One region of the Photobacterium satsumensis genome, then DNA from elsewhere that is predicted to be linked to it. Evidence: riboswitches for the same ligand, from Rfam matches in the RefSeq annotation. Region 1 holds a riboswitch; each other region holds the start of a gene.

The links. Region 1 has a riboswitch for cyclic di-GMP ahead of L4D79_RS17795 (lytic polysaccharide monooxygenase). Riboswitches for the same ligand answer to the same signal wherever they lie in the genome.
Region 2: it holds a riboswitch for cyclic di-GMP, as region 1 does, so the genes downstream of both, L4D79_RS20320 (TfoX/Sxy family DNA transformation protein) here and L4D79_RS17795 (lytic polysaccharide monooxygenase) in region 1, are expected to answer to the same signal.
Region 3: it holds a riboswitch for cyclic di-GMP, as region 1 does, so the genes downstream of both, L4D79_RS01120 (glycosyl hydrolase family 18 protein) here and L4D79_RS17795 (lytic polysaccharide monooxygenase) in region 1, are expected to answer to the same signal.

Annotation. Positions count from the first base shown of each region.
Region 1 is NZ_JAKJSK010000008.1:356,431-359,713, reverse strand. It holds gene L4D79_RS17800 (bifunctional protein-serine/threonine kinase/phosphatase) at 1-977, shown strand, start outside; cyclic di-GMP riboswitch class I at 1,192-1,311, shown strand; gene L4D79_RS17795 (lytic polysaccharide monooxygenase) at 1,401-2,909, shown strand; gene yiaY (L-threonine dehydrogenase) at 3,269-3,283, shown strand, end outside.
Region 2 is NZ_JAKJSK010000010.1:68,233-71,515, forward strand. It holds gene L4D79_RS20310 (carboxymuconolactone decarboxylase family protein) at 1-348, opposite strand, end outside; gene L4D79_RS20315 (hypothetical protein) at 488-880, opposite strand; gene L4D79_RS20320 (TfoX/Sxy family DNA transformation protein) at 1,100-1,690, opposite strand; cyclic di-GMP riboswitch class I at 1,815-1,920, opposite strand; gene L4D79_RS20325 (substrate-binding domain-containing protein) at 2,121-3,128, opposite strand.
Region 3 is NZ_JAKJSK010000006.1:224,565-227,847, reverse strand. It holds gene parM (plasmid segregation protein ParM domain-containing protein) at 1-870, opposite strand, end outside; cyclic di-GMP riboswitch class I at 1,614-1,698, shown strand; gene L4D79_RS01120 (glycosyl hydrolase family 18 protein) at 1,856-3,283, shown strand, end outside.

The sequences.
Region 1 (3,283 bases):
GCCGGGTGATCCCCCCGGTGATGGAAGAGGGGAATCGCATCGATCAGTACCGGATTTTGCGGGTATTGCACAGCGGGCCGCGCAGCCATATTTACCTGGCTGTCAGTGAGTTTGATACCAAGCGCTATGTCCTGAAGGTTCCTTCGCTGAACTTTGCTGAAGACTACCAGTACTTGCAAGGCTTTGTTCGTGAAGGTTGGATTGGTGAGCAGGTATCCCATCAGAGAATAATGAAGATTTATCCTTTCTCTCGCCATTCTTCTTTTCTCTATCATGTCTGTGAGTGGGTGGAAGGCAAATCATTGCGACAGTGGATGGAAGATAACCCCTCGCCTGATTTAGAAAAAGTGCGGGTTATGACGGAAGAAATCATTAAGTCCGTTCGAGTTTTACAGCGCTACAAACTTGTTCACCGTGATATTAAGCCAGAAAATTTGATCGTTAATCAATTAGAGCAAATTGTCATTATCGATTTTGGCTCTGTTTATTCTGAACATTTTGATGAATTAAGCACACCGGTAACCGAAACACTCCCGGTTGGCGATATTAAATATTTATCACCAGAAGGTTTATTGGGGGTGAAAGCAACAATGAGGTCTGACATGTATTCTATATCTATCATTATTTACGAGATGTTGACCGGTTATTTCCCCTATTCATTTTCGAATACATTTAACGCACTATCGTTATCAAAGCCATCACAGCAATGGCCAGATTATATACCTTTGGAAAGTTATCGTGATGACTTGCCCACATGGTTGGATGTAGTGCTAAGGAAAGGCTGTTTCCCCCAAGCCTGTCAACGTTATGACGCGCTGTCTGAATTAGTGGCTGATCTCTACCACCCATCCTCTCAGGTAATAAGGCAGGCAAGTAAACGCCCTTTGAAAAGTAAGAACCCGGTCAAGTTTTGGAAAATAATGTCGCTCTGTCTGTTTTTTGTTGTTATTGTTCAACTTATCATCTTTGCCTCTTGATATTAACGGTTCAAATTAGATTGATATTTATATTGGTGTGGCAAATGATTCTTGATGAATTAAATATTTCATTTCAGTAAATTAATTTTATTTATCTTAATGAAAGAAATTAAATGAGATCACCCTTCCATTACTAATTACTGTTTTTTGCTGGCAGTTAAAAACAATCTATAAATATACGCGAGTCTCTTTTGCAGTGACTCGTCTTTATATCGTCAGCTAAAGGCTAATTATCCGAAAGGGTAGGGCGCAAAACTTCCGGCCTAAGGAGCAATCTTGGTTGTAGCATGGAGCTGTCACTAGGATCTGTCTCTAAGGTAGCGGAGTTACCTGATAGGAAAAAGCAAGGTCAAACTATAAGATCAAAGCAGTGGCTTATTCCCGTTAGCTGGCTTCCCAAAATAATCATAATGGAAGCTACATATGAAAAAAGTAATTAACTTTTCTTTGGGCGCGATGTCAGTTATGGCAGCCCTTTCCCCGTTGCACGCCAGTGCTCACGGCTGGGCCGATTTCCCTGCGGCCCGTCAAGTGATCTGTGAATCAGATGGTGGTCACTGGGGCCCTTCTGACGGTTCTCAGATCCCCAATGAAGCGTGCCGTGCTGCATTTAATGAATCGGGCACTTATCCTTTGGTGCAGAAAAACGAATTTGCAGCCTTGACTAAAGACTACACCAACATGGATGCGGTGAAAGTGGAGGTGCCAGACGGTACTATCTGTTCCGGTGGTGATCCGCGTAAGAGCGGGATGAGTGTTGCATCTCAGCACTGGCAGCGCACCGACATGAAAGCCGGTGAAACCTTTACGCTGCGTTACCGCGCAACAGCGGCGCATAACCCGAGCTTCTGGCAGTTCTACCTGACCAAGCCGGGCTACAATGCCGCTTACAGTCGTTTGGGATGGGATGACCTGGAGCTGATTGATACTGCAGGCAATGTGGCTGTGACGAAGGAAAGTAACGGTGATTACTACCTGATCGATGTCACCCTACCTAGCGGTCGCTCGGGAGAAGCCACACTTGTGTCTCGCTGGCAGCGTGATGATCCTGCAGGTGAAGGTTTCTACAACTGTAGTGATATCCGCTTTGACGGTGAAGTGTTGCCGCCGGAGTGGACCTCTAAGGGTCAGTACGTCAAGCCGGGTGTTGAAGCCCAAGATGGTGAAAGCGTGTGGTTCCGTATCTTCAATAAGCAAGGCTCTGAAATTGTGTTCGAGAAACTGGCTATTACAGCAGCTAACGAGAACATCAATGCCTGGTCCTATGAGTTGGCCCAGCTGATCAACGAGAAATACACGACGGTTGCCCAAGTCGGTGTGGAAGAAGCTTCTGGCGACATTATTTATCAGCCATCGGATTTGTATACCAACCAGGTCTTTGTCACCAACTCGGATTATAACTACGCGCTGGATGTGCGTGATGGGGATGTGATTGAACCCGCTCCGGTAACCGTACAAGGCTTGAAAAGTGAATACACCCTAGGTGCTGATGGCAATGCTCACATCGAAGCTACAGTGAGCTCCGAGGGCCATTACGAGATTTACATGAAGCTGTTGGATAGCTCGGGCCAACAACTGGCATCGGACGATAATGTTATCGATAACAGCAGTGTTGGCATGTCCCTGTCTACTAACCAGACGGGATCGTTCAGCGTGGTAGTGACGGCGACTGATCAGGATAGCAGCGAGCAGAAGGTGGTAGAAACCAAGTCAATTACCATCAAGGATAGCTCGGGTGGTGGCGAGCATGACTTCGCTTACCCAGAGGGGATCGGTAGTTATGTTCCTGGCCAGACAGTGGTGCTAGGCCGTGATGGCAGCACCTATCAGTGCCGTCCGTTCCCTGAAGGTGGTTGGTGTAATATTGACTCACCGTATCACTATGAGCCAGGATTCGGTTCCGCTTGGCAAGATGCTTGGATCAAGCAATAAATAAGCAGTCATCACTTGTTAGAAACAGAAAAACGCTGGCATAAGCCAGCGTTTTTTTATGGGCGATAAATCACAAATTGTTGGCAAGCTTAGTGATAAATCGAAAAGTAGTGTTTCCAGTAGTAGACAATTATGGCGTGTAACTTGTTGATTTGGTGATCTAGCTCAAACTACATCGCATGAATTTTTCCTGTGAATTTATAACTTGTCCAAGATCAATTTGTTGCACACATTTCAGGTGGTAGCTTTTATTCGCAGAGAGTAAGACGGATTACGTCTAGCCTGTTTAAGCATAACGAAAAATGCTGTCTATAAGCTGGCTAAGGTAATTAGTTTTTGATAATTATGGAGAATTTATCATGAGTAGTGCATTT
Region 2 (3,283 bases), on a different contig from region 1:
TACCGCGCGTTCTTGTGCATCAAAAAGATCACTCTGTTGCCAGTTGGAAAGTGCTTTGATTTTTTCGACTGAGTCACAGCGCTCGGCGAGCTTCATGCCATTGGCATCAACACAGAAAGCACAGTCATTCAACTGCGATACCCTGACGCATACTAAAGAGCGTATAACCGGGCTTAGTGGGGAAGAGCGGCGATCCAAATAGCCGAAGAAGCCGGCCACGAGCCAAAACAGGGCCGGGCGACGTCCCCATAGTTTTGCAGGGTTGAGAACCTTGCCGTAGTGGCGTTTTTGTAGCCATAGTAGTGGCTTGATGAATAGCGAGTAGTTTTCTTTGGCGGAAATGCGCACGATGACCCCTTGTCTCTTTAATATGCTACTGTGAGCCTATCTGGATGGCGGCAGTAATTATTACCGAAATTATCAGATAGTTATGAGACAAAGACCCTACTAGAAAGCAATTAATTTCATTGAATTGCAGAAATAGTATTTAGTTGACGGATATTTGAACAACTTGGGGTGTGGTTTGAGTGATAACCTTGCTGGATGAGAGCTCTGTTACCACGATATAGCCGCATGCTGTCAGAGGAATGAAGGCCAGGAGCATGGTTTTACCAATGTGATAATTGCGGTACCAATATTTGCGTGCTCTGATTTTTAACAATAGCCCCCAGAACAAGAGGATGGCGTTTAGACTGGCAATGGATACCAACAAGGAGTGAAGTGATTGATAAGTCGTGATGCCATTCTCTACAAGAATAAAAGCAACGAGGGGAGGAAGCAGGCTGAACAAAACAAGTAGGCGCATAATTCGTGGCCACTTGCCAAACTTATCCTTGAACATTTGATCACTTTGTCCTGGAAAAGGTTTGGAACAGTTCATAAGTACCCCCGGAGTTAACTTGAGCTTATTTTACTTGTGTCAGCTTGCAATAAAAGGGTGTTGAGTGATTTATAAACAGCATTGTGAGACGATTCAATTTTTCACAAAAATTGACAAAAAGCTGTCACTAGAATGGTTGATTATTGACACGTATCATTGATGCAATAAATACAAAAAAGAGATCTTAACGATCTCTTTTTATATATGAGATTTGTTGTGCTAGCTTAATTTTGCTAGCAATTCTGAGCGGCGATCTTTGGGAATAACCGACCAGTGCTGACCGCTTATTGCTCCTTCAAGGGCCCACAACAAATCAATACTGACCGTGCCTTGATGAGTATCTTGTAATGCTTTGAAGGCATTGATGGAACCAGCCTCCAATAACTCGTCAACAGAACAAATTCCCGCCTTCTTAAGCATTCTTTCATTTGCTAGACGAAGGTTAGGTAGGTCTTTTATTCGATCTGGTGATGCTTTCTCTTTGGTTTCTTTATCAACTTTAGCGGCATCGAGAGAGCGAGTCGCTTGTTCGATAATTTTCCCATCCTCATTCCACCATTCTTCTGGAATGGCGTAATGTTTTGTTACAACTGGAAAGCCTCGCTTTTTATATATGTATGGCTTAAGCCCTGCCTTTTTAAATTCTTGTTCGTTTTTTGCGTTGGCGCGAAGGTGAAGTTTGTCATTTACCACGAGTGCAAACATTGTTTCACCCGCGAAAACCCCAAAGCCGCCAAACATTGAACGAGATTTAACGTTATCGAAACAACTAAATAGGCGTAAAGATTCTTTTAAAATTGGTTTGTCCATGCTTCTTCTCGGTGAAAATTTCGTGGGTCACCTAACAACAGAGCGAGGATTCAAGAATAGCAAATATCAATACATTACACTGTCAGGGAAAAGTAAGAGTTTCCTGACACTAGTTGCTATATCCATCGGCAACCCCGCTACCATAAGTTGACTGAGTTAACTAGAACTAGACGACTCTTAGGCCGGAAGCTTTGCGTCCCTACCTTTCGATAGGTTTGCCTTGTTCGTGACAATTTAAGAATATCTCAGATGATATTTTTGAACTTGATCGCAACTTTGGAAATGTGATGTTGATTCCACAAATTGCCGTATTCTTTCGATTAAGGATGAATGTTTTTGTCTCAAAATGATTGGTGTTGTGCGAGCCCATCGAAATAAAAAACGGAGGCGAAGGCCTCCGTTTGAATTCTAGAAAAGTAAACGCTGCCGGCTACTTAGTTAAGTTTTTTACCGAGTTACGGATCACCAATTCAGGTACCATTTCGAAGACCTGAGTGGCGTGCTCTTTGTCTTTCACACGGTGCATTAGGATTTCTACCGCACTCTTGCCTAAGCGACGCTTCGGTTGGTGAATCGTTGTTAATGGCGGTGAGAAATACGGTGCCAAATCGATGTTGTCATAACCGATGATCGAAATATCTTCCGGCACGTTAATACCTGCTTGTTGGAAGGTACTGATCATTGCCATTGCCATGATATCGTTGAAACAGAAAATCGCGGTAGGGCGCTCTTCCATCGCGATAAATTTCTCAGCAGCAGCAACAGCGGATTCACACTCGAAGTCACCCTCAAGGATCCAATCTTCATTGACGTTCAAATCCGCTTCACCCATGGCTTTGCGGAAACCCTGTAGGCGTTCACGGCATGCGGTTTTTTCGCTATGGCCAGTAAGGCAACCAATGGCTTTATGGCCGTGTTCAATAAAGAACTTAGTGGCAACATATCCGCCAAGCTTAGCGTTATCTTGAATTTGATCGGTATGCGGGCTCTCTGGGCCCCAGTCCATGATCACCATAGGGGTGTCTTTCTGGCGCTCAAGCAATTCCAATAGCTGTTCGTCAAGGTCGGAGCACATCACTAGCAGGCCATCGACTCGCTTTTCGGCCAGCATGCGTAGGTAGTCACGCTGTTTTGTAAGGTTACCCTCGGTATTACACAAAATCAGGGTATAACCCGCACCGTAGCAGAACTCTTCAACCCCGTGCACGACTTCGGCAAAGAACGGGTTGGTAGACTTGGTTACCAACATACCGATGGTTTTTGTGGTGTTGCACTTCAGACTTCGCGCTACGGCGCTCGGCGCATAATTCAAGTCTTCAACCGCAGCCAGTACTTTCTTTTGGGTTGCTTCTGCGACGAAGCGCGTTTTGTTAATCACGTGAGAGACGGTGGTTGTCGATACACCAGCCATACGTGCAACATCTTTAATCGTTGCCATAGTTATTCTTCTAATAATAAAGGTCAGAGAACCTTGTAAATTAATACTTTACTCAACAGAACAATAAACTAGTTCACCATCAACTCTACGAGTAGTTCATTGTTCTGTTGGGTACAATCAGCAGAAACGACAAAAGGCCGCATCACGAATGGGCG
Region 3 (3,283 bases), on a different contig from region 1:
ACCGCCACCCACAAGGTAAACGCGATTAGGGTTTTTAGCGAACTTCTTCGCTTCGTACGCGACTTGCTTACCCAGCTCATCAATTTTGGTTTCTATCTTCTCAAGGATCACCGGGATCTGGCTTTCGTCATTCACCACTTCACGGACAAAATCATAGTTTGAACGTTGCTTGATGAGCTCATTGGCGACTAGGTAGCTCGAATCGCTATCGGCAACGGCTAGGGATTTGCGGGCAACATCAGTCACCATGGAAACGCCGATTTCGTTATTGCCGTAAATGGCAGACACATCATCAAATTCACCGACAATCACCCCCATATCCAGTGTTGTCCCGCCAATATCTATCACCAAAGAACGGTTAAACTGGCTGACAGACTGCATAGTCAGGGTCGATAACACCGCAGGCAAGCTTTCCGGCATCACTTCGACGTCGATGATATCGAATAACTCGCCTTTATTGAGCTCAATCTGGCGTATTAGATTTTCGCGCTTGCGGGCAATTTTATCTTCATTTTTCTGGCAATCTTCGGCGTTGTAGTATTCGGTAATAGGCAGCGTAACCACCAGCTTTACCGGTCCCGGTTCGATACCTGTTTGTAGCAGTGCATGATGCACAGAAAGCAGATTCAAATCATCGTACTGATAATCAACATGGGTTGTTTCCAACGCCTTGTCTGAGGTCATATCATAGGTATATTTGGTTGAGCCAATCGTATAGTTAAAGATCTTCTTGTCTTTTCTCAGCGCGGCGCTTTTCCAGTTTTTACGGAATGAGTTCGGTGAGATAACCGTGTGTAATTCACCGCTTTCAATCCAACTTACTTTAACGTTGGTTGAACCATCATCAACCGCAAATTTACGTGGCGTCATTGTGATCCTGCTCTTTTCTCAAGGGGATATAAGTTTGTCTGCGCGGAAGTAAATAAAAACCCTGCGCCAATGGCAAACCTATCACCAGAGATTTGAAGCAGCTCAGCAAAACAAAAAGAATCACCGCATTTAATTTAATTCTGTCGAAACTTGGTCGATCACCTAAAATTAACAGCGCTTAATAGCCATCAAAAGCAACCAGGAAACGTAATCAATCCACACACTTAATTTACCGGTTTAACTTTCTTTTTCTCAATCTCATTCTTTTCATAAACGATGATGAGATAAACCACATTACTCAATATAAACATATGCTTAATGTGAATAATAGCTGTATTATCATCACTAGCAGGTTTGGATTTATAAAATATAAAAGTGCCAGAATAACAATAACCGGCACCCAATTTGACGTATTTACAGCAATTCCACCGTTCAATTATGATAATTCAGCTAATAAATACAAAAACCCATGGTCATTCCCGACAGAAATAATCCAATAAACCCAAGCCACAACACTCTTATTCCTAGTCATCACACTAGATTAATTCGACTAGACTGGTCGCACCAATTTGCTAGATATAGATCACTTACCGACATAAATTCAAACACTTAATTGAATAACCACATACACCACACTTCATGAAGCAACGTCACACAGTAACAATTTTTTGCTACATTATTCGATATTAACAATGATTTTTCTTTGACCAAAATAAGCACCTTTGCTACTAATTTAATAGTACTTGTGACAACGGCAAACTAAATGAAAGTTTAGGACGCAAAGCTTCCGGTCTAACGAATTCATTCTATGATAGCGGGGCTACCTCAAGTGGAGTTTTCTCCATTTACGTTGTGCTCGTATTTATTAAAAATAGGAGCGTGATAGGTATTGATAAATTCTATTTCATATTCTTCATATAAATAGATATTCAATTCGACACGTTCATAAAACTATTATTCGTTTTATGTAAATGGAGTTCATTCTGTGAAAAAGTCTAATCTTGCCATTTTTATTGGTGGCTTACTCTCATCTTCAATCAGCTATGCCGCAGCACCCGGCGCTCCCTCCATTGATTGGGGAGAGCATACTTATGCCTTGGTCGAGTTAAACCGTGACGCCAGTAGCTACAACGATATTGTCGTTGGTATACACGATTCGGTTTCCGTTACAGTGTCTTGGCAAACATGGAGCGGCGATCCTGCTGATGCGGCCAACGTTAAACTCGATGGTAAGACGGTTTGGACAGGCAGCGGCAGTGCAAAGAGCGCGACCTTTGATGTCAGCAAAGGGGGTGTTTATGACATGACCGTAGAGCTCTGTAATACCGATGGTTGTAGCCAAAGCGGAAGCGTTAAGCTTACTGTTGCTGATACTGACGGCAGCCATCTTGCGCCGCTGGTTCCAACCTTACAAGAAAACAACAAGCCTTACACCAACAAATCTGGCAAGGTTGTTGGTACTTACTTTGTCGAATGGAGCGTCTATGACCGTGCCTTCCCTATTGATAAAGTCCCAGCCCAAAACCTCACGCATATCATCTATGGCTTTACCCCAATTTGTGGTGGCAACGGAATCAATGACAGCTTGAAACAAATCCCGGGCAGCTTTGAATCTCTGCAAAAAGCCTGTGCTGGACGCGAAGATTTCAAAGTAGCGATTCATGACCCTTGGGCCGCCCTGCAAAAAGGCCAGCAAGGCGTTAGCGATTGGGCCGATCCTTACCGAGGTAACTTCGGCCAAATGATGGCTCTGAAGCAAGCCTACCCTGATTTGAAGATCTTGCCATCGATTGGCGGCTGGACGTTATCAGACCCGTTTTATTTCATGCATGATGAAGCTAAACGCCGCACCTTTGTCAATTCAGTGAAAGAGTTCCTTCAAACATGGAAATTCTTCGATGGTGTCGACATTGATTGGGAATATCCGGGCGGTAACGGTGCCCACCCTACCCTTGGTGACAAAGAAAAAGATGGCGAGCTGTATGTCACATTGATGAAAGAGCTTCGCGCCATGCTGGATGAACTATCGGCTGAAACCGGTCGTACTTATGAGCTCACCTCAGCCATTGGGGTTGATGTCAAAAAGATCGAGGTTGTCGACTACAGCCGCGCTCAACAATACATGGATTACATCTTCCTGATGAACTACGACATGTTCGGTGCATTTGACCTCAACAATTTAGGTCATCAGGCGGGACTTTATGATGCAAGCCACAACCCAGCAATCACACACACAGCAGACCGAGGTGTCAATGATCTATTGGCACAAGGACTTGATCCTAAAAAGTTGGTGATTGGCGTACCGAAATATGGTCGTGGTTGGAAAGGCGTTCACAGCTATACTGGCGATAATCCAATGACAGGACAAGCCACAGGTGGTATCGATGGCACATGGGAAGCTGGTGTGCTCGAT